3 regions of the Pseudomonas hefeiensis genome follow, and region 1 is predicted to be linked to each of the others. Evidence: predicted binding sites of a transcription regulator. Region 1 holds the regulator's gene; each other region holds the start of a gene.
What was found. The regulator FliA, encoded in region 1, starts transcription of late flagellar genes. The targets are predictions, from matches to a motif close to CTAAAGTTTNNNNNNNNNNNGCCGNTAA.
Positions count from the first base shown of each region.

Region 2: a site for FliA is predicted at 5,060-5,087, ahead of flgM (flagellar biosynthesis anti-sigma factor FlgM). Genes of this name have one in related genera too.
Region 3: a site for FliA is predicted at 4,086-4,113, ahead of PSH57_RS00065 (methyl-accepting chemotaxis protein). Genes of this name have one in related genera too.

Region 1 is NZ_CP117449.1:4,631,258-4,640,917, reverse strand. Features, by position in the region: gene flhA (flagellar biosynthesis protein FlhA) at 624-2,753, shown strand; partial or broken gene flhF (flagellar biosynthesis protein FlhF) at 2,765-4,116, shown strand; gene fleN (flagellar synthesis regulator FleN) at 4,234-5,064, shown strand; gene fliA (RNA polymerase sigma factor FliA) at 5,061-5,804, shown strand; gene PSH57_RS20760 (chemotaxis response regulator CheY) at 5,972-6,343, shown strand; gene PSH57_RS20755 (protein phosphatase CheZ) at 6,362-7,147, shown strand; gene PSH57_RS20750 (chemotaxis protein CheA) at 7,178-9,436, shown strand; gene PSH57_RS20745 (protein-glutamate methylesterase/protein-glutamine glutaminase) at 9,485-9,660, shown strand, end outside.
Region 2 is NZ_CP117449.1:1,570,539-1,580,198, reverse strand. Features, by position in the region: gene flgE (flagellar hook protein FlgE) at 1-319, opposite strand, end outside; gene flgD (flagellar hook assembly protein FlgD) at 350-1,072, opposite strand; gene flgC (flagellar basal body rod protein FlgC) at 1,088-1,531, opposite strand; gene flgB (flagellar basal body rod protein FlgB) at 1,535-1,942, opposite strand; gene cheR (protein-glutamate O-methyltransferase CheR) at 2,300-3,127, opposite strand; gene PSH57_RS06820 (chemotaxis protein CheV) at 3,181-4,107, opposite strand; gene flgA (flagellar basal body P-ring formation chaperone FlgA) at 4,186-4,950, shown strand; gene flgM (flagellar biosynthesis anti-sigma factor FlgM) at 5,124-5,438, shown strand; gene PSH57_RS06805 (flagella synthesis protein FlgN) at 5,488-5,955, shown strand; gene PSH57_RS06800 (flagellar brake protein) at 6,045-6,791, shown strand; gene PSH57_RS06795 (MFS transporter) at 7,079-8,452, opposite strand; gene PSH57_RS06790 (glutamine synthetase family protein) at 8,521-9,660, opposite strand, start outside.
Region 3 is NZ_CP117449.1:10,203-19,862, reverse strand. Features, by position in the region: gene PSH57_RS00085 (organic hydroperoxide resistance protein) at 77-496, shown strand; gene PSH57_RS00080 (hypothetical protein) at 530-856, shown strand; gene PSH57_RS00075 (SDR family NAD(P)-dependent oxidoreductase) at 1,002-1,790, opposite strand; gene PSH57_RS00070 (VOC family protein) at 1,955-2,308, opposite strand; gene PSH57_RS00065 (methyl-accepting chemotaxis protein) at 2,484-4,040, opposite strand; gene PSH57_RS00060 (lysophospholipid acyltransferase) at 4,941-5,828, opposite strand; gene tag (DNA-3-methyladenine glycosylase I) at 5,871-6,428, opposite strand; gene glyQ (glycine--tRNA ligase subunit alpha) at 6,510-7,463, shown strand; partial or broken gene glyS (glycine--tRNA ligase subunit beta) at 7,460-9,515, shown strand; gene gmhB (D-glycero-beta-D-manno-heptose 1,7-bisphosphate 7-phosphatase) at 9,520-9,660, shown strand, end outside.

The sequences.
Region 1 (9,660 bases):
GCAGTCGCGAGCAAGCTTTGCTCCCACAGGTTTTTTTGGGTGAATACAAGCCTGCACACGACTCGGAAACTGTGGGAGCGGGCTTGCTCGCGATGACAGCGGCACATTCAGCATCCCTGCAAGCTGACCCGCCGCTATCGCGAGCAAGCTTTGCTCCCACAGGTTTTTTTGGGCGAATACAACCCCTCGCACGTCTCGGAAACTGTGTGCGAGCCTGCTCGCGATGACGGCGGCACATTCAGCATCCCTGCAAGCTGACCCGCCGCTATCGCGAGCAAGCTTTGCTCCCACAGGTTTTTTTGGGTGAATACAAGCCTGCACACGACTCGGAAACTGTGGGAGCGAGCCTGCTCGCGATGACGGCGACACATTCAGCATCCCGGCAAGCTGACCCACCGCTATCGCGAGCAAGCTTTGCTCCCACAGTTTTTTGGGGGGAATACAGCGCCTACGCACGACTCGGAAAAACTGTGGGGGCGAGCCTGCCCCCACTGGATTGCATTCAGCGCCCTGGTTAGCACCTCTATTTCAGCCTCTGGCAAAAGTTGGAAGGCTTCTTGCAATACCCCGTCTGCGCCCGTTTCGGGCGTCAAAAGTTTGCTTCACAGGAACGGGGATTATTGGTGGATCGCTCTCAGTTACTCAGCACCGCGCGCAACAACGTAGCCGACCTCAGCCGGGGTAATCTGGGCGTGCCGTTGTTGTTGCTGGTCATGCTCGCCATGATGATGCTGCCGGTGCCACCGTTTCTGCTGGACGTGTTCTTCACGTTCAACATTGCTTTGTCCATCGTTGTACTGCTGGTGTGTGTGTATGCATTGCGGCCACTGGATTTTGCGGTGTTCCCGACCATTCTGCTGGTGGCGACGCTGATGCGTCTGGCGCTGAACGTGGCGTCCACCCGGGTAGTGATGATCCACGGGCATGAAGGCCACGCCGCTGCCGGTAAGGTGATCCAGGCCTTCGGTGAGGTGGTGATTGGCGGAAACTACGTGGTAGGTATCGTCGTCTTCGCCATTTTGATGATCATCAACTTTGTCGTGGTGACCAAGGGCGCCGGGCGGATTTCCGAGGTGAGCGCGCGTTTCACCCTCGATGCAATGCCCGGCAAGCAAATGGCAATCGACGCTGACCTCAACGCCGGCCTGATCGACCAGGGCCAGGCCAAGGCCCGTCGCCTGGAAGTCGCCCAGGAAGCCGAGTTCTATGGCTCCATGGACGGTGCCAGCAAATTCGTGCGCGGCGACGCCATCGCCGGTCTGCTGATTCTCTTTATCAACCTGATCGGTGGCATGGCTGTCGGTATCTTTCAGCACGGCATGAGCTTCGGCGAGTCCGGCAAGGTTTACGCGCTGTTAACCATTGGTGACGGTTTGGTGGCGCAATTGCCATCACTGTTGTTATCCACAGCCGCCGCGATCATGGTGACCCGTGCGTCCGGCTCCGAAGACATGGGCAAGCAAATCGGCCGGCAGATGTTTGCTTCGCCCAAAGCGTTGGCCGTTGCAGCCGGACTGATGGCCGTGATGGGCCTGGTCCCCGGGATGCCCCATTTCTCGTTTCTGAGCATGGCCGCCCTGGCGGCGGGTGCTGCCTACCTGTTCTGGAAGAAGCAGAACGTGCAAAAGGTTCAGGCCCTGCAGGAGGTCAAGCGCCAGCAGGAACTGCTGCCATCGCCGGCTCGCGCCATGGAAACCAAGGAGTTGGGCTGGGACGACGTGACGCCCATTGACATGATCGGCCTGGAAGTCGGCTACCGCCTGATCCCCTTGGTGGATCGCAATCAGGGGGGGCAATTGCTCGCCCGGATCAAGGGTGTGCGTAAGAAGCTGTCCCAGGATCTGGGCTTTCTGATGCCCACCGTACATATTCGTGACAACCTCGATCTGGCGCCAAGTGCCTATCGCTTGACGCTGATGGGCGTGATTCTGGCCGAAGCCGAGATCTACCCGGACCGTGAGCTGGCGATCAACCCGGGGCAGGTCTACGGTTCGCTCAGCGGCATTACCGCCAAGGATCCGGCTTTTGGCCTGGAAGCGGTATGGATCGAAATCAGCCAGCGGGCCCAGGCTCAGTCCCTCGGCTATACCGTGGTGGATGCCAGTACCGTGGTCGCCACCCACTTGAACCAGATTCTGTACAAGCACTCCAGCGAGCTGATCGGCCACGAAGAAGTCCAGCAATTGCTGCAAGTACTGGCCAAAGGCTCGCCCAAACTGGCCGAAGAGTTGGTGCCCGGCGTGGTTTCGTTGTCGCAATTGCTCAAGGTGTTGCAGGCGCTGTTGGCCGAGCAGGTGCCGGTGCGCGACATTCGCAGCATTGCCGAGGCTATCGCCAACAACGCTTCTAAGAGTCAAGATACCGCCGCTCTGGTCGCTGCGGTGCGGGTTGGCGTATCCCGCGCAATCGTCCAAAGCATTGTAGGTACTGAGTCCGAGCTGCCTGTGATCACGCTGGAGCCAAGGTTGGAACAGATATTGCTCAATAGTCTGCAGAAGGCAGGACAAGGCTCGGAAGAGGGCGTTCTGCTGGAGCCAAGCATGGCCGAGAAGCTGCAGCGTTCGTTGATCGATGCAGCCCAGCGGCAGGAGATGCAAGGCCAACCGGTGATCCTGCTGGTGGCCGGTCCGATTCGCGCGATGCTTTCGCGATTCGGGCGCCTCGCGGTCCCGGGGCTGCATGTGCTGGCGTACCAGGAAATACCGGACAACAAGCAAGTGACCATCGTTGCGACAGTAGGGCCCAACGGCTGAGGTAGTGGTTTATGCAAGTGAAGCGTTTTTTCGCCGCCGATATGCGTCAGGCCATGAAGCTGGTTCGTGACGAGCTGGGTGCTGAAGCAGCCATCATCGGCAACCGCCGGATCGCCGGCGGTGTCGAGCTGACGGCGGCTCTGGATTACAAATTGTCGGCGCTGGCCCCACGTGTTCCCAACATGGAACTTGAGGATGAGCTGCGCAAGACCCAGTCGCGCATCGCCAGTGCCCAGGCCGAATTGAGCTTGCGCAGCAGCGACGGCGAAGCCAGCGCGGGCACCAATCGTCAATTGTTCGCCGGCCAGCCACTGACCGCCGGACTGCCGTTGACCGCTGCCGAGCCGCTGGTCGAGCAGGCCAAGGCCGAGCCGCGTCGTCCGGCACCGACCCAGGTAGCGTCAGGCGGTGGCGTCGACCCGCGTGCCTTGGACTCAATGCGCTTCGAACTCAACAGCCTGCGTGAACTGATGGAAGTTCAGCTCGGCTCCCTGGCCTGGAACCAGTTGCAAGGCAACCGTCCGGCCCAGGCTAACCCTGTGGCGTCGCCTGCAACGCATCGGTCTGTCCGGCCCGTTGTCCCGCGACCTGCTGGCGCTGATCAACGATATCGAAGAACCTCGCCAGGCCTGGCGCATGTTGCTGGCGCACCTGGCGCGGATGATCGCCACACCGGAAGTCGAGCCCCTCGAAGAAGGTGGAGTCATTGCCATGGTCGGCCCGGCCGGCATGGGCAAGACCACCACCCTGGCCAAGCTCGCAGCGCGTTATGTACTCAAGTACGGCGCTCAGAGCATCGCCCTGGTGAGCATGGACAGCTTCCGTATCGGTGCCCAGGAACAACTCAAGACCCTGGGTCGGATCCTCAATGTGTCGGTGACCCATGTGGATCCGGGCCAAGTCCCTGGCCCAGGCGCTGGAACCACTGCTGCGCAAGCGCGTCGTACTGATTGATACCGCCGGCCTGCAAGCCAGCGATCCGGCCCTGCGCATGCAGCTCGAAAGCCTGGCCGGGCGCGGTATCCGGTCAAAAAATTATCTCGTGTTGGCAACCACCAGCCAGAAACAGGTTCTAACCGCCGCATACCACAGCTACAAACGCTGCGGGCTGGCCGGCTGCATCCTGACTAAGCTGGATGAAACGGCAAGCCTGGGCGAGGTGTTGAGCCTGGCCATCGGTCATGATTTACCGGTGGCCTACCTGACCGACGGGCCGCGGATCCCGGATGATTTGCATCTGCCGCGCCGTCATCAACTGGTCAGTCGTGCCGTGAGTGTGCAAATGCAGGAAGAACCCAGCGAAGAAGCCATGGCTGATATGTTCGCTGACATCTACCACAGCCCGACCAAGCAGGTCGGCTGAGGTAATCATGAATATTTTTTGTACCTACATCGATGGTCTGCCATGCATTGTTCCTTCATGCGAGCGCGCAGCCAGTAATGTGGCCTCCGTCTAAGTAAGACAAGGTAAAGAACGAACATGGGCAGCATGCATCCCGTACAGGTGATCGCGGTGACCGGCGGCAAAGGTGGCGTCGGCAAGACTAACGTGTCAGTGAACTTGTCCCTGGCTCTGGCAGAGCTTGGCCGACGGGTCATGCTGCTGGACGCCGACCTGGGCCTGGCGAACGTCGATGTGCTGCTGGGGCTCACACCCAAGCGCACGCTGGCGGACGTGATAGAGGGCCGCTGCGAACTGCGCGACGTGCTGCTGCAGGGGCCGGGCGGAATCCGCATCGTGCCCGCGGCGTCCGGTACCCAGAGCATGGTTCACCTGACCCCGGCCCAGCACGCCGGCCTGATCCAGGCCTTCAGCGACATCGGTGACAACCTTGATGTGCTGGTGATCGACACCGCAGCCGGTATCGGTGATTCGGTCGTCAGTTTCGTACGCGCTGCCCAGGAAGTGCTCCTGGTGGTTTGCGACGAACCGACGTCCATCACCGACGCCTATGCCCTGATCAAGCTATTGAATCGCGACTACGGCATGAACCGCTTCCGCGTCCTGGCCAACATGGCCCAGAGCCCCCAGGAAGGACGCAACCTGTTCGCCAAGTTGACGAAGGTCACGGATCGCTTCCTGGATGTCGCCCTACAATACGTCGGCGCTGTGCCCTACGACGAAAGCGTACGCAAGGCTGTCCAGAAGCAACGTGCCGTTTATGAAGCCTTTCCACGTTCCAAATGCGCGCTGGCGTTCAAGGCAATCGCCCAGAAGGTCGATACCTGGCCGCTGCCGGCCAACCCGCGCGGGCATCTGGAGTTTTTCGTCGAGCGTCTCGTGCAACAAACAGCAGGGCCCGTGTTATGACAGCCAGCGGTTACAACCATCTCTACAAGAAATCGGCACGGGACGCCCAATACGAACTGATCGAGCGTTACGCGCCTTTGGTCAAGCGTATCGCCTATCACTTGCTGGCGCGTTTGCCGGCCAGTGTCCAGGTCGAAGACCTGATCCAGGCGGGCATGATCGGCCTGCTCGAAGTGTCGAACAAATACGACGCGAGCAAGGGCGCCAGTTTCGAGACCTATGCAGGTATCCGCATTCGCGGGGCGATGCTCGATGAAGTCCGCAAGGGTGATTGGGCGCCGCGTTCGGTGCATCGCAATACCCGCATGGTCAGTGACGCAATTCGCGCCATTGAAGCTAAAACCGGGCGTGACGCTAAAGATCACGAGGTTGCGGCCGAACTCCAATTGAGTCTCGATGATTATTACGGGATTTTGAACGATACCTTGGGCAGCCGCCTGTTCAGTTTCGACGACCTGTTGCAGGACGGCGAACACGAAGGGCTGCACGAGGATGGCGCGAGTGCTCACATGGAGCCATCGCGTGATCTGGAAGATGAGCGTTTCCAGAGCGCGCTGGCGGATGCGATTGCCAATTTGCCGGAGCGTGAGCGACTGGTCTTGGCGCTGTACTACGACGAAGAGCTGAACCTCAAGGAAATCGGTGAGGTCCTGGGGGTCAGCGAATCGCGGGTCAGCCAGTTACACAGCCAGTGCGCGGCCCGTTTGCGGGGGCGTTTGGGGGAGTGGCGAGCGCGCTGACAGGCAGTGTGGGGACACTGCGAACGGGATTGGCATGGCTTGCGCTGCGCCAGTCTCCATCCGTTGTGCTCCAGACCGTTGTCGAGTGTTGTGCCGGATTGATTGAAATGGCGCGTTCAGGTGCTGGGCGCGTTTAAGACTGCTTGGAGGTCGAATTGGACAAGAACATGAAAATCCTCATCGTTGATGACTTCTCAACGATGCGGCGGATCATAAAAAACCTGTTGCGTGACCTTGGGTTCACCAACACTGTCGAGGCCGACGATGGCACCACTGCCATTCCGGTTCTCAACAGCGGAAGCATCGACTTTCTGGTGACTGACTGGAACATGCCCGGCATGACCGGTATCGACTTGCTGCGCCATGTGCGCGCCGACGAAAAACTCAAGCACCTTCCGGTGCTGATGGTCACTGCCGAAGCCAAGCGCGAGCAGATCATCGAAGCGGCCCAGGCCGGTGTGAACGGCTACGTGGTCAAACCCTTCACGGCCCAGGCGTTGAAAGAGAAGATCGAAAAAATCTTCGAACGCATCGGTTAACGGCGCCACGGGGGAGCTATGGATAACGAATCTTCAATGGGCGACTTTGAATCGACCCTGAAAAAACATGCCCGCGAACTGGTCGACAGCCTTGAAAAAGGCCGCTTTGGCGATGCGGTTCAAATGATCCATGAGCTCAACCAGACCCGTGACCGCGGTCTGTATCAGGAAGTGGGCAAGCTCACGCGTGAACTGCACAGCGCGATTGTCAATTTTCAGATCGATCCGAATATGCCGCAGGCCGAGGAGGTCTCGCAGATCACCGACGCGACCGAGCGTCTGGGTTATGTGGTCAAGCTGACCGAGGCCGCGGCCAACCGCACCATGGACCTGGTGGAGAGCGCAACGCCGCTGGTCAATGGCCTGAGTGATGAAGCCCAGGCCTTGAGCACCGACTGGGGCCGTTTCATGCGGCGCGAAGTCGGTGCTGAAGAGTTTCGGGAGCTGGCCCGTCGGGTCGACGGTTTCCTGACGCGCAGTAGCACCGAGAACCGCGCCGTGGCGAGCAACCTCAACGACATTCTGCTGGCTCAGGACTATCAAGACCTGACCGGCCAGGTGATCAAACGGGTGACCCAACTGGTCACCGAAGTGGAAAGCAATCTGCTCAAACTGGTGTTGATGGCCAGCCAGGTCGACCGCTTTGCAGGCATCGAACACGACCGTGAAGCGATGCTTGCGGAAAAAGATCCACAAAAACATCTCTCTCAGGGTGAAGGTCCGCAAATTCATGCCGATAAAAGAGAAGACGTTATGTCCGGTCAGGACGATGTGGACGATTTGCTGTCCAGCCTTGGATTCTGAGTTTTAGCCCTGTTTTAGGAGCAGCCATTAATGAGCTTCGGCGCCGATGAAGAGATCCTTCAGGATTTCCTGGTTGAGGCCGGCGAGATTCTAGAGCAACTGTCCGAGCAATTGGTCGAGCTGGAAAGCCGACCAGATGATGCGGATCTGCTCAATGCAATTTTTCGCGGTTTCCACACTGTAAAAGGAGGCGCCGGCTTCCTCCAGCTCAATGAGCTGGTGGAGTGCTGTCATATTGCCGAGAACGTGTTCGACATCCTGCGCAAGGGTGAGCGTCGCGTTGACTCGGAATTGATGGACGTGGTGCTCGAAGCGCTGGACGCGGTCAACAGCATGTTCAGCGAAGTGCGCGAGCGCTCACCGATCACCGCTGCTACGCCTGAGCTGCTCGCCGCTCTGGCGCGCCTGGCCGAGCCGCAGTCGGCTGACGAAGCCGCACCGGCAGCCGCAGCAGTGGTTGAGGAGCCGGTCGCCGAGGAGTCCGGCGACATCACTGATAACGAATTCGAACAACTGCTGGACTCTCTGAACGCCGTCAAGGCCCAAGCCCAGGCTCCGGCCGCGCCTGCTGCCCCGGTCGCGCCAGCCACCGATGCCGCCGCCAGCGACGAAATTACCGACGCCGAGTTCGAATCGCTGCTCGATCAGCTTCACGGTAAGGGCCAGTTTGCCCCCGATGCGGCCGTTCCGGCGGCGACCCCGGTCGCCCCGAAAGCGGCGGGCGACAACTCCGATATCACTGACGATGAATTCGAAGCCCTACTCGATCAGTTGCATGGCAAGGGCACCTTTGCCGTTGATGCACTGGACTCGGCCATCGCTTCGGCGCCGACCCCGGCCAAGCCCGCCGCCGCAGTGGCTGGCAGCGACCTGATCAGCGATCACGAATTCGAATCACTACTCGACGAACTGCACGGCAAAGGCAAGTTCAGCGAAGTCGGCACGGCCTCAACGGCTGCGCCTGCCGCAACTGCCGCTGCGCCGGCGCAGACTGCAGTGTCCAAGCCCGCTGCCAAGGCGCCGGAACCGAAAGCCGAGACACCCAAACCCGCCGCTGCCGCCGCACCGGCGCCAGCCCGTGCACCGGCGGCTGCACCGGCGGAAAAGCCGGCCAGCGAAGCCGAGACCACCGTTCGAGTCGACACCGCTCGCCTGGACGAGATCATGAACATGGTCGGCGAACTGGTGCTGGTGCGTAACCGCCTGGTGCGCCTGGGCCTCAACAGCCAGGACGAAGCCATGGCCAAGGCCGTGTCGAACCTGGACGTGGTCACGGCTGACTTGCAGACTGCGGTCATGAAGACCCGGATGCAGCCGATCAAGAAAGTCTTCGGGCGCTTCCCGCGCCTGGTTCGCGACCTGGCACGCCAGCTCAAGAAAGAAATCAACCTGGAACTGGTGGGTGAAGAGACCGACCTGGACAAGAACCTTGTCGAGGCCCTGGCCGACCCGCTGGTCCACTTGGTGCGCAACGCGGTCGACCATGGCATCGAGTCGCCGCAGGAGCGCGAAGAGTCAGGCAAGCCCCGTAGCGGCAAGGTGATACTGGCCGCCGAGCAGGAGGGCGACCACATCCTGCTGTCGATCTCCGACGATGGCAAAGGCATGGACCCGAATGTGCTGCGCGCCATCGCTGTGAAGCGTGGCGTAATGGACAAGGATGCCGCCGACCGCCTGAGCGACTCCGAGTGCTACAACCTGATCTTTGCGCCGGGCTTCTCGACCAAGACCGAGATTTCCGACGTGTCGGGCCGTGGCGTGGGCATGGACGTGGTGAAAACCAAGATTTCTCAGCTCAACGGTTCGATCAACATCTACTCGACCAAGGGCCAGGGCTCGAAAATCGTCATCAAGGTCCCGCTGACCCTGGCGATCATGCCGACCCTGATGGTGATGCTGGGCAACCAGGCGTTCGCCTTCCCGCTGGTCAATGTCAACGAGATCTTCCACCTCGACCTGTCGCGCACCAACGTGGTGGACGGCCAGGAAGTGGTGATCGTGCGGGACAAGGCACTGCCGCTGTTCTACCTCAAGCGCTGGCTGGTCAGCTCCGCTGCTCATGTCGAGCAGGGCGAAGGCCATGTGGTGATCCTTTCGGTGGGCACCCAGCGGATCGGCTTCGTCGTCGACCAGTTGGTGGGCCAGGAGGAAGTGGTCATCAAGCCGCTAGGCAAGATGCTCCAGGGCACTCCGGGCATGTCCGGCGCCACCATTACCGGCGACGGCCGCATCGCTTTGATTCTCGATGTGCCAAGCATGCTCAAGCGTTACGCCGCACGGCGTATTTGATTCTGGAGGGGCGCGGCCCGCAGCCGCGTCTCGTCTAACGGAGTGTTTATGGTAGTTAAAGTCCTGGTGGTGGACGATTCGGGGTTTTTCCGCCGCCGCGTCTCGGAAATTCTCTCGGCGGACCCGAGTATTCAGGTCGTCGGTACGGCGACCAACGGCAAAGAGGCAATCGATCAGGCGCTGGCGCTCAAGCCTGACGTGATCACCATGGACTACGAGATGCC
Region 2 (9,660 bases), 3.1 Mb from region 1:
TGAACGTACCGGCACGGGTGTAGCTCAGGGAGCCGTCGTTGCTCAGGACAAAGAAACCGGAACCCTGGATGCCCATGTCCAGCACGTTGCCGGTGTTGTTGACGTCACCCTGGCCGAACTGCTGGGAGACGTTGGCCAGGCGCACGCCGTTGCCGACGGTCTTGCTGCCGCTGCCCAGCCGGGTGGCCGAGTAGACGTCTTCGAATTCCGCACGGGAGGATTTGAAACCGGTGGTCGCCACGTTGGCGATGTTGTTGCCGGTCACGTCCAGGTGCTTGTTGGCTGCATAGAGACCGCTAAGGCCGATGTTGAAAGACATGTTGCACTCCTTTTGCCGGTTTAGTCGGCTCTACATACCAATAGTTTGTACTTTGGACAGGGCGATGCTGCCCAGCCCGGCGAGGTTGAGCATCAGCTCACCGCCCGTCTGGCTGATCGTCACGCTGCTGACGGTCGCCGGCAGGTTGGTGATCAGCGACACGGCCTGGTCGTCGATAGTGGTCGAAGCAGTGAAGGTGTAAGTGCCCGACTCAAGCGTGGTGCCCGCATCGTTCTTGCCATCCCAGATGAAGGCCGAGTTACCGGCATTCTGGCTGCCCAGCTCGATGGTACGGACGGTCTTGCCGTCCTTGTCCGCGATCTTGATCGCCAGGGAAGACACCGAAGCCGGTACCACTACCGTGCCGTTGAGGCTCTTGGAGGTATCGACCACAGCCTTGTCACCCGGGGCGATGACCGAACGACCCACCAGTGAAGAGGCTTGCAGGGCCTGGGATGAGTTGTAGTTGCCGGCAATACCACTCACGGTTTCGTTGAGCGTGGTGATGCCTTCCAGGCTGCTGAATTGCGCCAACTGGGCAACGAACTCGCCGTTATCCTGCGGCTCCAGCGGGTTCTGGTTCTTCAGCTGGGTGACCAACAGTTGCAGGAATGCATCCTTGCCCAGCTCCTTGGAACCGGTAGCCGCAGCTGTCGCCGAGCCCAGGCCATCGTTGGTGGTGTTGGTCTTGACCGAGGAGTTGGCCAGAATCTCGTTGAGGCTCAAACCACTGGTGGTGTTAGTGACGCTCATGTGACTCGCCCCTTATCACTGACCGAGGGTCAGGACCTTCTGCATCATGGTTTTGGCGGTGTTCATCATTTCGACGTTGGTCTGGAACGAACGACTGGCGGAAATCATGTCGGCCATTTCTTCAACGACGTTCACGTTCGGGTAATAGACGTAACCCTTGGCGTCGGCGGCCGGATGGTTCGGCTCATAGCGCGCGTCGAGGTTGCTCTGGTCTTCGACCACGCCGAGCACCTGTACACCCTGCCCTGCGGCGTCCTGCTCCTGGAACAGCGAGCCGCTGCCGCCGGATTGGCCGCCCTGGAACATGGTGGCGAAGACCGGGTGACGGGCACGGTAGGTCTGGTCGATGCTCGACGAAACGGTCTCGGCGTTGGCGATGTTACTGGCGACGGTGTTCAGACGCGTGGTCTGGGCACTCATGGCGCTGCCAGCAATGTTGAATACGCTCGCAATCGACATGACTTACTCTCCGCGCAGGGCCGATACCAGCCCTTTGAATTTGCTATTGAGCAGGGTGAAACTGGCCTGGAAGTTCACGGAGTTTTCCGTGTAGTTGGACTGTTCCAGTTGAGCGTCCACGGTGTTCTGATCGATCGAAGGTTGCATCGGCGTGCGGTACATCAGCGATTCATCGCTATTGCCCAGGCCTTCGGCTTCGATATGACGGCTGTTGGTCATGTTCAGGGCGAAGTGGCCGTTCTTGGTCTTCTCGTTCTGCTCGGCGAGCACTTTGGAGAAGTCCAGGTCCCGAGCCTTGAAGTTCGGGGTGTCGGCGTTGGCGATGTTGTTGGCCAGGACTTCAGCACGCTGGGCGCGGAAGCTCAGGGCCTTTTCGTGGATGCCGAGCGCTTTATCGAAACTGATGCTCATGTTGGAAACCTTCGGGTGACCAGAATTTACGTACGATGGACATAGCAAGCGTCGTGCCACTTTCAAAAAGCCCATAAACCGGGGCTTTGCGGGCATCGGCAAAGCGGCAATGCCAGAAAAGCGGCAATCGGTTTCCGCTGTCTGCCGCTTTTCTGCCGCTTCTCAAGGGCAATGACACTCAAATTGTGGGAGCGGGCTTGCTCGCGAATGCGGTGTGACAGTGACATTTATTTCGACTGACATACCGCATTCGCGAGCAAGCCCGCTCCCACAGGGATAGTGGTGGTGGGGAGGAAATTGGCAGGTATAAAAAAGGGAGCCCCTGAGGACTCCCGCTTTTTTGAAGACCCAAGCAAATCACTTCGCCTGATAGATGATCCCCGGGCTGCACTGCACCATCTGGTAGTGGTCCGGCAACCCGTTCAATGCCTCGGAGGCACCGAGGAACAGGTAGCCACCCGGTTTGAGCGTGCTGTGGATGCGCAGCAGGATGTCTTTTTTCACTTCGGCAGAGAAGTAGATCAGCACGTTGCGGCAGAACACGATGTCGAACTTGCCCAGGCTGGCGTAGCTGTCCAGCAGGTTGAACGAGCGGAATTCCACACGGTTCTTGATCGGCGCCTTGACCACCCAGCGCCCCGGTCCTTTGGGGTCGAAGTAGCGTTGCAGGCGATCAGGCGACAGGCCGCGCCCGATAGCCAGGCTGTCGTATTCGCCGGTCTTGCAGTTATTGAGCATGGTTCCGGACAAATCGGTGGCGACGATTTGCACGCCCATTTTCAACTGGCCGATATTGGTCCGCTCGAACTCATCGATGGACATCGACAGCGAATAGGGTTCCTGCCCCGACGAACAGGCGGCCGACCAGATCCGCAAGCGTTGCCCCGGACTGGCCTTGATGGCCGCCGGCAACACCCTGTTCTTCAACACCTCGAACGGGTAGGTGTCGCGAAACCACAGGGTTTCATTGGTGGTCATGGCATCCACCACCATCTCGCGCAACCCACTGCGCGGCTGGGTCTGGATGCGCTGGACCAGTTCGCCCAACGATTTCAGGCCCTGTTGCTCCATCAATTTATTGAGACGGCTCGACACCAGGTATTGCTTGTTTTCACCAAGCAAAATGCCACAGGCTTTTTCCAGGAAGACCCGGAACTGTTCGAAATCCAAATTACCCGTAGACAAGATACCGCCTCTTTCATCGTATTGACTTGCCGGGCGCACAACGCGCCCGACCTTTATTCTGCTGCCTTGATGCGCTCGACTACCCGGGAAGCCAGGTCATCGGGCCGGAACTTGGCCAGGAAGTCATCGGCCCCCACTTTCTTGACCATCGCCTGATTGAAAACACCGGACAACGAGGTGTGCAAGACAATATGCAGCTTTTGCATGCGCGGGTCGTTGCGGATTTCCGACGTCAGGGTGTACCCGTCCATCTCCGGCATTTCAATGTCGGAGATCATCATCAGAAACTCCTCTTCCGGCTTCTTGCCTTCTTCGACCAGCTTGCGCAGGTAATCCAGGGCCTGGCGTCCGTCGTTTAACGCCACCACTTCGACACCGACCGTTTGTAGACAACGGGTCACCTGCTTACGTGCCACCGACGAATCATCGACGGTCAGTACCCGCAGCGAAATCGCCTTGTGCTGGGTTTCGGCGTCGATCACCCCCACGGAAATCGTTTCCGGGGTTGGTGCCACTTCGGCGAGGATTTTCTCCACGTCGATGATTTCCACCAACTGATTATCGACCCGGGTCACCGCCGTGAGGTAGTGATCGCGACCGGTGCCCTTGGGCGGCGGATGGATCTCCTCCCAGTTCATGTTGACGATGCGCTCCACCGAGCGCACCAGGAAGCCCTGGGTCTTGGTGTTGTACTCGGTGATGATCACAAACGGATTGCTCTGATCCAGCAGCCGCCCCGAACCGGTCGCCATCGCCAGATCGAGAATCGGGATGGTCGCTCCGCGGATATTGGCCACACCGCACACAACGGGGCTGGACTTGGGCATCAGGGTCAGCTTCGGGCACTGGAGCACCTCGCGGACCTTGAATACGTTAATCCCGTACATTTGCTGGCCGTCGAGACGGAACAACAACAGCTCCAGGCGATTCTGACCGACCAGCTGAGTTCGCTGGTTTACCGAATCCATTACTCCCGCCATGCCCTGACTCCTACCTAACGCTAATGTGTCCGACGCGCATTCATCACTAAACGGCACGGGGCTTGCTATTGAACCGGCATGAACGCACAAACGACATTTTTTCGACGCCTGACCACTCACTGCCGCCACTGGTTCGGTGCACTGCTGGCTGCCTGCCTGCTCGCTTTGGGCGGCCCTGCCTTTGGTGCTGTTCCCGTTACCTTGCCTGATCTCCTTATCGGCGTCACTCAGGGCTTTCTTGAATTCACCGTAGAAGACTACCTGGCGACCAGTCAAACCGAAGGGCGCTACGAAATCGAAGTCAACCAGCTCGACCCGCGCCTGCGCATGCCCATGTGTGACAGGGAATTGACTGCCTCACTGGAGAGCCCGGGCAGACCACTGGGCCGGGTCACGGTGAAGCTGCGTTGCGACAGCGCCGCGCCCTGGACGGTGTTCGTACCCGCTCAAGTGCGCCTGTTTCGCGAAATCGTCACCACCACCCGTCCGCTCAAGCGGGCCGGGATCGTCGAGCCTCAGGACGTGACGCTGCGTGAACGGGATGTCAGCCAGATCAACCAGGGTTTCCTGACCTCTGTCGATCGGGCCATCGGCCAGAAACTTGTCCGACCAATGGTCGCCGACCAAGTCATTACTCTGGTCCATCTGGAACAAGCCGAAGTGATCCGCAAAGGCGATCAGGTGGTCATCACCGCCCGCAGCGGCACCCTGGCCGTGCGGATGCCGGGCGAGGCATTGTCCAACGGTGGCATGCGTGAACAGATTCGAGTGAGAAACCTTAATTCCCAACGTGTTATCAAGGCGCAGGTAATGGCCCCCGGCCATGTGGAAGTGGCTATGTAGCGATCGGTTGGAAATGGGTAGAGAGCTGGCGCTTGCCCACGGTGTTCCCTAGACTGTGCCTTACGCAAAGGCAAGCGCAGACGTGCGCACGTTCATTGAATAAATGAGCCTAAAGTTTTTTGGGGGATGGCCGAAAACATGGCAAGCGTCCAAATACCCAGAGGTTTTTTACCATGGTCATCGATTTCAATCGTTTAAACAGCTCTTCACCGCTGACAGGCACCACGCGCCCTAACGCCAGCAAGGAAACCGTCGAAACCGACAAATCCGCGCCGGCCGAACAAGCCGCCACTGTCAGCAACGGGGAGTCGGTACACCTCAGCAATGAGGCTCAGCAGTTGCAGAAGGTCACTGACAAGCTGCGCGATCAACCTGTCGTCGACAACGCCCGCGTGGCCGAGTTGAAAGCAGCAATCGCCGATGGCAGCTATAAAGTCGACAGCAACCGTGTAGCCAGCAAACTGCTCAACTTCGAAGCCCAGCGCTAGGCCACCGCCTGCGCCAGGCTTTTGGACGCTTAAGACCCCAAGGCCAGCCATGCACGACACTAATTTGTTGCAACTGATCACCGACGACTTTGCCCCGGCGCAACAACTGCTGGAGCTATTGCAGGCCGAGTCCCTGGCATTGCACGGTCGCGACATGCCGTCGCTGGAGAATATTCTGGCGCAGAAACAGGCATTGATCATTCTGCTCGATCAGCATGGCCGCAAGCGCAGCGAGATCCTCGCCAGCCTCAACCTGCCCGCCAATCGCGACGGCCTTGAGCAACTGGCCAGTCAGTCGTCGGTGGGCGATCAACTGTTGTCCCAAAGCGAAGTGCTCAACGACCTGCTTGCTCAATGCCAGGCTGCCAACACTCGTAATGGACAGTCGATCCAGGTTCAGCAAGCCGCCACCGCCAATCAGTTGCGCATCCTCAACGGCGGTGAAATCCCGACGCTCTATGACGCTCGCGGTTCGACCGCCAAGATGGTCAAGCACCGCCCGCTCAGCCAGGCATGAAACGAACAGTGCCGGCGCTCTATCAACGCGCGACACATGCTGGCAAAATGCCGGCTACTCGTCGTATTTTGCCTGGAGATTGACCCACCGTGTTCAATGCCTCAAACGCGGATGATGCTCCGCAGCCGCCCAAGGTCCTCGCCACGCCCCTGGAAATTTCCGGCAACCTGCGGATGCTGCAAGATAGCCATGATCCGCTGATCATCACCTTCCACGAACGCAGCCAGCGCTTCCAGAGCTATCTGGTCGACGTCGACCGGGAGCTTAACGTCATCGCCCTGGACGAAATGATCCCCCGGGACGGCGAACGCTTCCTGTTGGCGGGCGAGCCGTTTCGGGTCGAGGGTTTCCATGACGGCGTGCGCATCGCGTGGGAAAGCAACGGCCCTTTGACCATCGATGAGTCCAGCGACGGCCGCTGCTATCGCGGCGCCTTGCCTGACGAAGTGGTTTACCACCAACGCCGCAACGCCTTCCGCGCCGCCCTGAAGCTGGCTCAACTGATAAACGTCGAGCTGGGCGGTGACAAACTCAAGTCACCGGTTGACGGCAAGCTGCTGGACATTTCCGCCACGGGCTGCAAGTTGCGCTTCGAAGGTGACATTACCGCGCACCTGCAATTGGGCCAGGTCTACGAGCGTTTTATCGCGGCATTGCCCTTCGGCAACATGACCGCACCGGTCGAACTGCGCTATCTGCATTTCGAAGAAAGGATCAACACCACCTTCGCCGGCGTGCGCTTCCACAACGTCAGCGGCCTGGTGCAACGGCAGGTTGAGCGTTTCGTTTATCAGCTGCAGCGCGAAGCCCGTCGCTTCGACAAAGACGACCTCTGATTTTCGACACGTAAAAAAACGGGCAGTCCCTTGCGGTGACTGCCCGTTTTTTTATGCCTGATTACACGCCTCTGACCTGAGAGCTGCTGTGTTTGGGCTGACTTCATCGCGAGCAGGCTCGCTCCCACATTGGATCTGCTGCGAACTGGAGTATTGTATCCACCGCAGATCAACTGTAGGAGCGAGCCTGCTCGCGATTGGGGGAGCACCTCGGTCTACCTGTCCGGCGCAATCAGCCCGCGCTCCGATCCCCTACCCTCTGCCTCAGGCCTTTATCCTCGACCCACTCAAGGCCTGGCCTGAGTGAAATCGAGGGTCGGCGGCTCGTCGCTCGCCTCTTCGGCGGCAGCTTCCTCCATGACAGGTTCTTCGTCGGCCGGTTCTTCCGTCGGCACAGGATCGACGTGCATCTGCTCCTGCACCACTTGTTCGTCCACCCGGGGATCGAGGCACGCCACCAGCGGCGAACTGGACATGCTGTCCGGCATCGCCACGTGATGCAGCGGTGCGTCGTCGACCTGATGCAGGTTGGTCACCGCCTTCGGCCGGATTCGCCACACCAGCACCAGGGCGAAGAAGGCAAAAAAGGCATAGAGCATCTGGCTGCCGAACATCTTCATCAGCACCCCTGCTACCAGCGGCCCGATGCTGGCGCCAACCCCATAGGTCACCAGCAGCATCGCGGTCAGGGACACCCTGCGATCAGCTTCGACGTGGTCGTTGGAAAACGCCACCGCCAGCGGATAGAGGCAGAACTGCACCAGCGAACAGAAGAACCCCGCGACGAACAGCACCTCCAACGGCACCGTCGGCAGGATCGCCAACGGCAGCGCACAGACCGTCAGCACCAGCGCAAAACAGCGGATCAGCAGCGCCCGGTCATATCGGTCGGACAGCCAGCCCAGGGGCCACTGAACCAGCAATCCGGCAAAGATGCAGCTACCCATGAACAGACCAACCTGCTCGGTCGACAGCCCCTGCTGAGAGGCGTACAGCGGCGCCAGGCCATAGAACGAACCGACGATCAGCCCCGAGCCCAGTACCGTACTCAATGACTGCGGTACCCGCTTGATGAAAAAGCGCGGTTCCATGGGCGCCGGATGTAGGGCGGCCGGGTGAATTCGTCGGGTCAGTGTCACCGGCACCAGGCACAAGGCGAAGCACAGCGCCACCAGCATCAGCAGCTCAAGCCCCAGGGACGGGTGCATGACCAGAATCAACTGGCCCAGCACCAGGCCCAGGTAGGAAGCGATCATGTAGCCACTGAATACCACGCCACGCTGCTTGGCTTCGGCCTGCTCGTTGAGCCAGCTCTCGATCACCATGTATTGACACATCATGCCCAGGCCGACGATCACCCGCAGCACGATCCAGGCCGGCAGCCAATCCACCAGGCCATGGCCCAGCACCGCCGCACCGACAATCCCGGCACAGGCCGAATAAGCCCGGATGTGCCCGACGCGGGCGATCAGCCGGTGGCCGATCTTGCCGCCCAGCACCAGGCCGAAATAGTTGGCGGCCATCAGCGCACCGACCCACAGGCTGTCGACATTGTCGGCGGCCAGGCGCAAGGCCAGGTAGGTACTCAGCAGGCCCGAGCCGATCAACATCATCAGCGAAGCGAAATACAGCGCTCGAAAAGGTTTCCAGATTTGGCGCATCGGCGTTCCGAGCGGCTCCTTGAGATGAGTACGGGCTATTTAGAAGATAGCCCGAATGCGACGTTTGGTTATGCCTGGGCCGCTAAAACACGCCGCTCCCAGGGAGTAATTTCATCAAAGAAGCTGGTCAGTTCCATGGTCTTCGAAGCGATGTAGCCTTCGATGAACTCCGTACCGAACAGTTCCTTCGCCAGATGACTACGCTTCAGACGTTCCAGGGCAGCATGCAAGGTACATGGCAGCGAAAGATTATCCGGCACCTGGAATTCGCCCTGGATCGCGGCGCTCGGCTCCAGGCGACTTTCGATGCCATAAAGCCCCGCGGCAAGGCTCGCGGCAATCGCCAGGTACGGGTTGGCATCGGCACCCGGCAAGCGATTCTCGACCCGACGGGCCGCCGGCGAACTGGCGGGAATCCGCAACCCGGCCGAACGATTGTCATGGGACCAACAGGCATTGTTCGGTGATGCAAACGGGTGACACAGGCGCTGGTAGGAATTCACGTTCGGCGCGAACAGCGCAGTGAAATCCGCCATGCCGGCCTGTTGCCCGCCGATGAAATGCCGGAACGCCGCCGTCGGCTCGCCCGCTTCGTCGCTGAACACATTGCGGCCGCTGTCCAGCTCGACGACGCTCTGATGAATATGCATCGAACTGCCCGGCGTATGGGCCAGGGGCTTGGCCATGCAGACCACGGTCAGGCCGTGCTTGAGGGCAACTTCCTTGAGCAGGTGCTTGAACAGAAACGTCTGGTCGGCCAGCAACAGAGGATCGCCGTGCAGCAGATTGATCTCGAACTGGCTCACGCCCATTTCATGCATGAAGGTGTCGCGGGGCAAGCCCAGCGCCGCCATGCATGCATAGACCTCTTTAAAGAACGGTCGCAGGCCATTATTGGAACTGATGCTGAACGCCGAGTGACCGTCTTCACGCCGTCCGTCCAGGCCCACAGGCGGCTGGAACGGCTGGGTCGGGTCCGGGTTGGGGGCGAACACGAAAAACTCCAGCTCGGTCGCCACCACCGGCGCCAGGCCAAGGGCTGCATAACGGGCAACAACGCGCTTGAGCTGGCCGCGCGTGGAGAGCCGCGAGCTTTCCCCGCTCAGCTCATCGGCGTCGCAAATCGCCAAGGCTCGCGGCTGTTCGCTCCAGGGCAAGCGGTGAATGTGTTTCGGGTCGGCCACCAGCGCCAGGTCGCCGTCGTCGCT
Region 3 (9,660 bases), 1.8 Mb from region 1:
TTATCGCAACTGGTTAGCGCGCAAATATTTAGCGCAACCAAAAACGATCAAATCAATCAGCAATAGAGGAAACACCATGAACGTTCTCTACACCGCAGTCGCAACCTCCACCGGTGGCCGTGATGGCCGTGCTGTTTCCAGCGACAAGATTCTCGACGTGAAACTGGCCACACCAAAAGCCCTGGGCGGCGCCGGTGGTGAAGCCACCAACCCTGAGCAGTTGTTCGCCGCCGGCTACTCGGCCTGCTTCATCGGCGCATTGAAGTTTGTCGCCAGCCAAAGCAAACGCAGCATTCCTGCCGACGCCTCGATCACGGCACACGTTGGCATCGGCCAGATCCCTGGTGGTTTCGGTCTGGACATTGATCTGCACATCAACCTGCCGGGTCTGGATCAAGCCGATGCTCAAGCGCTGGTCGACGCGGCTCACCAGGTCTGCCCGTACTCCAACGCGACACGCGGCAACGTCGACGTCCGTTTGCACGTCACCGTCTAACTCACTTCATCTACGAATAGAAAGGATCAGGACATGAACACTTTCAGCAAAACGCTCGTTGGCTCGCTTCTGGCACTGTCGCTCGGCAATGCGTTCGCGACTTCTTTTGTTCAACCTACAGTCGCTGAGGGCGGCTCGGATCGACTGATCGAAAAACGGGTCGCTGAAGGCGGCTCGGATCGGCTGATTGAAAAACGGGTTGCTGAAGGTGGCTCGGATCGGCTGATCGAAAACCGCGTAGCCGAAGGCGGCTCGGATCGACTGATCGAAAACCGCGTAGCCGAAGGCGGCTCGGATCGACTGATCGAAAAACGGGTTGCTGAAGGTGGCTCGGATCGGCTGCAAAACAGAGTGAGCTGAACAATCCCTTCATAGCTTCGAAATTCGGTCGAATCTAACCAATGTTGCTTCCAAAAGAAAAAATGCCGCTTATCTCTAGTGAGGAAGCGGCGTTTTTTTTGCAATGTGTCATGGAATCCGTGGGGCAGGGCACTTATGCACTCTGCTAAACGATGCTGTCCACCACCCCGCCATCAACACGCAGCGCCGCGCCCGTGGTGGCCGAGGCCTGCTCTGAGCTGGCATAAATGATCATGTTGGCAACCTCCTCGACGCGCGCCCCGCGCTGGATAATCGAGGTGCTGCGATGCTGATTGACGAAATCTGCCGCGACCTTTTCCAGACTATCCCCGCTGCTCTCGACGTCTGCCTGGAGCATCTGGGCAACGCCTTCGGAAAGCGTCGGCCCAGGCAGAACGGAATTCACCGTCACACCCGTGCCGGCTAGGCGCTTGGCCAGGCCGCGAGCAATGGACAACTGGGCGGTCTTGGTGAAGCCGTAGTGGATCATGTCGGCGGGAATGTTCAGGCCCGATTCCGACGAGACAAACACAATCCGCCCCCAACCGCGCTCGACCATGCCCGGCGCGTAAGCCCTGGAAACGCGCACGCCCGACATTACGTTGGTTTCGAAGAAGCGCTGCCATTCGCTGTCCGGCGTTTCGAAAAAGTCTTCCTGTTTGAAAATGCCCAGGTTGTTGATGACGATATCGAAGCTTGGGTGCTTGGCGATGAGGGCCCGGCAGCCAGGGGCGTTGCTCAGATCGCCCACAAAACCGGTGGCATGTGAAGCAAGCTCGCCCAAGCGCTGCAACGCGTGCGCCACACCACTCTCGCTGCGACCGTTGATGACCACGTGGGCGCCGGCTTCCAGGAAGCCTTTAGCGGTCGCAAAACCGATACCGCTGGTGGAGCCGGTGACCAACACGTGACGTCCGGTGAAGTCGATTTTCATGAGGGGACTCCTTGATCAATGAACCAGAGGAAGTGCGATATTTCTGACTGGACGGTCGTCCGACGGATTTAGAGATGGCTTTGCCATCCCAACGTCGCCGATATCGCAGGTCCTTAATCATGGACACGATTGAGGCTTTGCGCCTCTTCGTGATCAATCAACCATCAGGCAGCCGACCACACAGCCAGCTCATAGCCATCCGGATCGATAAAGTGGAAACGTCGGCCACCGGGGAAAGCGAACACTTCACGGCTGATGGTTGCCCCTGCGGCTTCGAGCCTGAGCTGGGTGCCTTCAAGATCATCCGCGTACAGGACGATCAACGGGCCGCCCGGGCGCACAGGTTCACCGGTTGTGAATCCACCGGTCAGGCGACCGTCGCTGAATTCGGTGTAGGTTGGGCCGTAGTCGACGAAACTCCAGCCGAATACGCTTGCGTAGAAGGCTTTGCTTCTGGCGATGTCGCTGACATTGAACTCGATGTTATCGATTTGACGGTCTTTTCCGCGAATGCCCATTGACGCTTCCTTGGCTGATTGGGGAGTAGGCGAGCTTAGGCCATTCAGCCCTCACTAAGCTTGGAAAAATAGATCCGGACGGCAGGGGCTGAGGGCAGAGAAGGAACACAGCTGGCGCCGGTACCCGTGATGCGTGATGCATTGCAGGTGCAGAACGGCGCCGTCTTTGCCACGTCTACACTTTAAAGCGTCCTACCAGCCTTTCCAGTTCATGACCCAGCCGTGCGAGTTCGGTACTTGAAGAAGCGGTTTCCTCGCAGGTGCTTGCCGTCTGCTCGGAGATGTCGCGAACGTTGATGACACTGCGATTAATTTCCTCGGTGACTGCGCTTTGCTGCTCCGCTGCGGTGGCGATTTGCTGATTCATGGCCTGAATGATCGATACTTTACTCGTGATGTTTTCTAGGGCACTCACCGCGCGATGGGTAAAATCCACGCTGCTTTCGCTCAACAGCAGGCTGCTTTCCATGCCTGAGGCAACGGCATGAGTACCCGTCTGTACACCGGCCACCAGACTTTCAATTTCTTCAGTGGAACGCTGGGTGCGCAAGGCAAGACTGCGCACCTCGTCTGCTACTACCGCAAAACCACGGCCAGCTTCGCCGGCGCGTGCGGCTTCAATGGCCGCGTTCAGCGCCAGCAGATTGGTTTGCTGGGCCACCGCCTTTATCACATCGAGTACCCCGCCGATTTTTTCGCTTTGTTCCTGGAGATGGCGTACAGCATCGGCCGACTGATTGAGCTCTTCGGCCAAGCTTTTGATCTGCGCAATGGCCTCATTCACGATTTGCTCTCCCTCGCAGGCTTGCTGATCCGCGATGGACGCTGCAGCAGAGGCCTCCTCAGCATTGCGTGCGACGTTTTGCACCGTAGCGGTCATTTCGCTCATCGCAGTGGCGACATGATCCGTTTCGGTTTTCTGATTGTTGACGCCCGCATTTGTTTGCTCGGTGACCGCCGATAGCTGTTCGGCAGCACTGGCAACCTGAATGACGCCGGATCGAATGCCCTCGATCAGCTCATGAAGGTTGAGCATCATCTGCTGAAGACCTGATTGCAGCTGACCCAACTCATCACGCCGGTTGACCTGCACGGGCTCACTCAAATCCCCCCTGGCAATACGGTTCACTGCCTCTAGCGTGCGCTGCAGTGGATTAACGATTTGTTGTGTAATGATCCACGCTGCGAGTGCGCCCAGTAGCAATGTCAAGGCAGCGACAAGACCCAGCAGAACCTTGGCAGACGCAGCATCGGCATCGCGCTTGGTATTTTGCGAATCAATGAGTTTTTGCGTCGTATCGAGCAACAGATCGCCCAACTGCCCCATACGTTTAAATATGGGCACTTGGTCAGCATTGGGTTTGGCCAGATCAAGCAGCAGTTGCCCGTATTCTTTGACCGAGGTGTTCTGTTGTTGAATCAGCTCCTGGTCAATCGGGGAAATGAACTGCTCCCTGATGCTTTGCAGATGGGCTGCCAGATTGTCCAAAATTTTCTGCAGCGGTTGATAGGCATCTGGTTGAGGGTTTGCACCTAGACGTAAACGATTGATTCGCAAGTCTTTGGTGTAATCGCTGATTTGAGCGATTTTCTCAATTTTAACTCCGCGGTCGGTCAACGTCACAATGGCGTACCAACCCGTGGAAGCCAATAACAACGCAAGCCCTAGTACCAGGCCGAAGCCCAAGCTTAATTTAGCGCTGACACGGATGTTGCTGATCCAGTCAAACATAAAGACTCCAGTTGTAACTCAGGTGGATTGAACATGGCGTCCTGAGTGTCGACCATGAAACTGAATGCTTTAGTTGTAATGTGGGAACCAAAGTGCTCTGGAGGGCAACTCGCCTCATGCGTAAAAAAATAGCGTGGTGCCCAGGCTATTCGACTAAGGCGTGGCTGAAAGGTTACAGCGCCCAGCCTGCCGGCCATTACACGAGAGCTCCGTTGTCAAACTAAGGGGTACTTTTCAAACACCCATAAACTGTCTAGTTCTTTAGTCGAATGTTCATAATTGTTCGGTTCTGGTTGGCCCCTACCTATAGTGCGAGCAGCGGAAACAGGGCAGGGTGTGACGGAAGATTTAAATCTGGATGGCCTGCTTCAGGTAAAAAAATAGCCGGTCTTGGCAGGCTCTGTATTGGGCTTCGAGGCTCTCGACCTCCCACATTCGAGCAAGCCATACCTCATCACATGACGCGTCGATATCATTGACGGTGACGCTCCATACAGTCTGAGCGTGTTGTGTGGCCCGTAGTAATACCAATAACTCCTCAGTGATTGGAAGCGCTTTAGTTTTAACTTTTTTTAGCGACATCTAAACTACCCAGGATTAATTTAAGTTCGAGGTTGTTTTTGCGCCGCGCACTATAAGGCTCAATTCATGAAGGCTGTATTCGACTTATGGCTAGCGAGACAGCATAGAAATAGGCTGTTCTGAGCATTAGTTATTCATTGGGGTTATGACGCTTTAACTACTGATTGATTTATGGCGGGGCGGGTAGTGCCCGGCGATAAACATGATAAATCCCCTCGCAACAATTAATGCCCTGCCACGATTGGCCCCCTTGCGCTACTAAGCATCGCGTCTGAGGTTCGGGCGCAATCATGGCGGATTGATCAGTCAGGCGGGCCGTCAGTACCAGCGCGCCTCACCCGGCGGACGTTTCTTGAAGCGTTTCATGCTCCACATGTACTGGCTCGGGTAGGCCCGCACATAACGCTCCACAACCTGGCTCATGGCGGCGCAGGCGGTTTCGGTGTCGGTGCTGTACATCGCGTCCGGGGCGGCTTCTAGGATGACTTTGTAACCGGAGCCGTCCGGCAGGCGCAGGGCGTGGAGGAAGACGCCGACCGCTTTGCCGCCGGCGAGCATGTTCGGTACGAACTTGCTGGTCAGGGCCTGGGTGGCGAAGAAGGGCACGAAAATGCCGGCGGATTCGGACGGTTCCGGGTCGGCGGGGATGCCCACTTGACCGCCCTTGCGGACCTCTTTGATGACGCTGAGGATGCCTTCTTTAGTGGACGCCGCGACTTTGTTGCCTAACTGTACGCGCTGTTTGCGCAGCAATTCATCCACGGCCTTGAGCTTGGGCGGGCGGTAGAAAATGATCGGTTTGCACTGGCTGCAGTAGAAGTGGTTGAGCACTTCCCAGTTGCCCAGGTGGCTGGTGATGCCCACCACACCTTTGCCGGAAGCGAGCGCTTCTTTCAATACCTCCAGACCTTCGACTTCGCGCACCAGATCGATGGAGCGCTGGGCCGGCCAGATCCAGGCGCAGGCGCTTTCGGTCAGGGATTTGCCGATGTCCTTGAGGCTTTGGCCCACCAGGCGTTCGCGCTCGGCCGGGTCCATCTCGGGGAAACACTTGGCGAGGTTGATCCGCACCACGTCACGGGAGCGATTGGGCAGCTTCCACATGAGCCAGCCAATGGCCGAACCCGACGCCTGCACCGCGCGCCAGGGCAGCAGCGCAAACAACCGCAGAGCGCCGACCAGCAAGGCGCCTTTCAACTTATCCACAGGTCACTCCTGAATTTATGGGCGTGTTGCGAGCCGGCTATTCTAACCGCCGTTTGCCAGCTCGGCGTAGCGGTCGCAGTCTTGGGTGTGGTCCATGACCATTCCCGAGGCCTGCATCAAGGCGTAACAAATAGTCGGGCCGACGAAGGTGAAGCCGGCTTTTTTCAGGCCTTTGCTCATTTGTACGGCCTGGGGTGTGATGGCCGGCACTTCAGAGCGGTCCTTGAAGTGGTTGATGACCGGCTTGTCGTCCACAAACGACCAGAGAAACGCCACCGGGTCTTCCAGGGCCAGCCAGGCTTGGGCATTGCGTCGGGCCGCGTTGAGCTTGAGGCGGTTGCGGATGATGCCGGGGTCGAGCATCAAGTCATCGATTTCCGCATCGCTCATCTGCGCCACGCGCTGTACGTCAAAGCCGAACAGTACTTGGCGGTAGCGCTCGCGTTTGCGCAAAACGGTGATCCAGGACAGCCCGGCCTGGAACCCTTCGAGCAAAAGCAACTCGAACAAACCCTGCGCATCGCGCAGCGGCGTGCCCCACTCCTGATCGTGATAAGCCATGTACAAAGGATCGTCAGAACACCAAAAGCAGCGTGGCATAAGGCTCCAGGGGGCGTGCGCACGAACGAATCGGGTATACTCCCGCTCTTTAAATCGCAGCCCAAGAAACAGGTGAATTTCGTGAGCCAGCCTACGCCAGCCGTGCGTACCTTCCAAGACTTGATCCTCGCCCTCCAGCAATACTGGGCCGAGCAAGGTTGCGTGGTACTTCAGCCCTACGATATGGAAGTAGGCGCCGGCACTTTCCACACTGCCACGTTTCTGCGTGCCATCGGCCCGGAAACCTGGAACGCCGCTTATGTGCAGCCCAGCCGCCGCCCGACTGACGGCCGCTACGGCGAAAACCCGAACCGTCTGCAGCACTACTACCAGTTCCAGGTGGTTTTGAAGCCGAACCCGGAAAACTTCCAGGAGCTGTACCTGGGCTCGCTCAAGCATGTGGGTCTGGACCCGCTGGTGCATGACATTCGTTTCGTTGAAGACAACTGGGAATCGCCAACCCTGGGCGCCTGGGGCCTGGGCTGGGAAGTCTGGCTCAACGGCATGGAAGTGACTCAGTTCACTTATTTCCAGCAGGCGGGCGGTATCGAGTGCTACCCGGTGACCGGCGAAATCACCTACGGCCTGGAACGCCTGGCCATGTACCTGCAAGGCGTGGATTCGGTCTATGACCTGGTGTGGGCCGACGGCCCGTTTGGCAAAGTGACCTATGGCGATGTGTTCCACCAGAACGAAGTGGAGCAATCGACCTACAACTTCGAACACGCCAATGTCGAGAAGCTGTTCGAACTGTTCGATTTCTATGAAAGCGAAGCCAAGCGCCTGATCGAACTGGACCAGCCGCTGCCGTTGCCGAGCTACGAAATGGTGTTGAAGGCGTCCCATACCTTCAACCTGCTGGACGCTCGCCGAGCGATTTCCGTGACCGCGCGCCAGCAATACATCCTGCGTGTACGCACCCTGGCGCGTTCCGTTGCGCAAGCCTACCTGCTGGCCCGTGCCAAGCTGGGCTTCCCGATGGCGACCCCGGATTTGCGTGATGAAGTGTTGGCTAAGCTGGAGGCTGCACAATGAGTGCTCAAGATTTTCTGGTTGAACTGGGCACCGAAGAACTGCCACCCAAAGCCCTGAACACCCTAGCCGATGCGTTCCTGGCCGGTATCGAAAAAGGCCTGCAAGCCGCTGGCCTGAACTTCGAAGCCAAGCATGTCTACGCCGCGCCGCGTCGTTTGGCCGTGCTGATCACCGCCCTGGCGACCCAGCAGCCGGACCGCAGCATCAACCTCGACGGCCCGCCACGCCAGGCCGCGTTCGATGCCGACGGCAACCCGACCCAGGCCGCCCTCGGTTTCGCCAAGAAGTGCGGCGTGGACCTGAGCGAAATCGACCAGAGCGGCCCGAAGCTGCGCTACAGCCAGAGCATCAAAGGCAAGCCGACCGCCAGCCTGTTGCCGACCATCGTCGAAGATTCCCTGAACGACCTGCCGATTCCCAAGCGCATGCGCTGGGCCGCGCGCAAGGAAGAGTTCGTGCGTCCGACCCAATGGCTGGTGATGCTGCTCGGTGACCAGGTCATCGATTGCACGATCCTGGCCCAGAAGGCCGGTCGCGATTCCCGCGGCCATCGCTTCCATCATCCACAAAGCGTGCGCATCACCTCGCCGGCCAACTACCTGGCCGACCTGCGTGCCGCCTACGTGTTGGCCGACGCCAACGAGCGCCGCGAACTGATCAGCAAGCGTACCGAAGAGTTGGCCACCCAGCAGGAAGGCACCGCCATTGTGCCGCCAAGCCTGCTGGACGAAGTGACCGCGCTGGTGGAATGGCCGGTGCCGCTGGTGTGCTCGTTCGAGGAACGTTTCCTTGAGGTGCCCCAGGAAGCGCTGATCACCACCATGCAGGACAACCAAAAGTACTTCTGCCTGCTGGACGCCGAAGGCAAGTTGCTGCCGCGCTTCATCACGGTCGCCAACATCGAAAGCAAGGACCCGCAGCAGATCATCGCCGGTAACGAGAAAGTCGTTCGTCCGCGCCTGACCGACGCCGAGTTCTTCTTCAAGCAGGACAAGAAGCAACCGCTGGAAAGCTTCAACGAACGTCTGAAAAAACGTGGTATTCCAAGAGAAACTCGGCAGCGTCTACGACAAGGCCGAGCGCGTTTCGAAACTGGCCGCATTCATCGCTCCACGCATCGGTGGCGACGCTCAGCGCGCGGCCCGTGCCGGCATCCTGTCCAAGTGCGACCTGTCCACCGAAATGGTCGGTGAGTTCCCGGAGATGCAGGGCGTTGCCGGTTACTACTACGCCCTCAACGACGGCGAGCCGCAAGACGTGGCCCTGGCGCTGAACGAGCAGTACATGCCCCGCGGTGCCGGCGCTGAACTGCCGACCACCCTGACCGGTGCGGCCGTGGCCATCGCCGACAAGCTCGACACCCTGGTGGGTATCTTCGGCATTGGCATGCTGCCCACCGGCAGCAAAGACCCGTATGCCTTGCGTCGCGCGGCGTTGGGCGTGCTGCGGATCCTGATCGACAAGCAACTGGATCTGGACCTGAACGACGCCGTGGCGTTCGCCGTCAACGCGTTCGGCAGCAAGGTTAAGTCTGCCGGTCTGGCCGACGCAGTGCTGGAATTCATCTTCGACCGCCTGCGTGCGCGTTATGAAGACGAAGGTGTCGATGTCGCCACCTACCTGTCGGTGCGTGCCCTGAAGCCGGGTTCGGCCCTGGACTTCGACCAGCGTGTACAAGCGGTGCAGGCTTTCCGCCAACTGCCGGAAGCGGCAGCGCTGGCGGCGGTGAACAAGCGGGTGTCGAATCTGCTGAGCAAAGCCGAGCCTACAATTTTCGCCGTACCTGAGGCGCGTTACTTTGATAACGCCGTGGAGTTCTCTCTCAACTCGGCTATCCAGCAGGCGTCTACGTCCGTGCAACCGCTTATGGAAAAGCGCGAGTATGCCGAAGCGCTGGCACGTCTGGCAGCGCTGCGCGATCCTGTCGATGCGTTCTTTGAAGCCGTGATGGTGAATGCGGACAACGAAGATGTTCGCAAGAATCGCTATGCACTGCTGGCGCGCCTGCGGGGCCTGTTCCTCAATATTGCCGACATTTCCATGCTGGGTTGAGGGGCTGCTGTTGAAACTGCTGATTCTCGATCGGGACGGAGTGATCAACCACGACTCCGACGCTTACATCAAATCGGTGGAGGAGTGGTTGCCGCTCCCCGGTTCGATCGAAGCCATCGCGCAGTTGAGCAAGGCCGGCTGGACG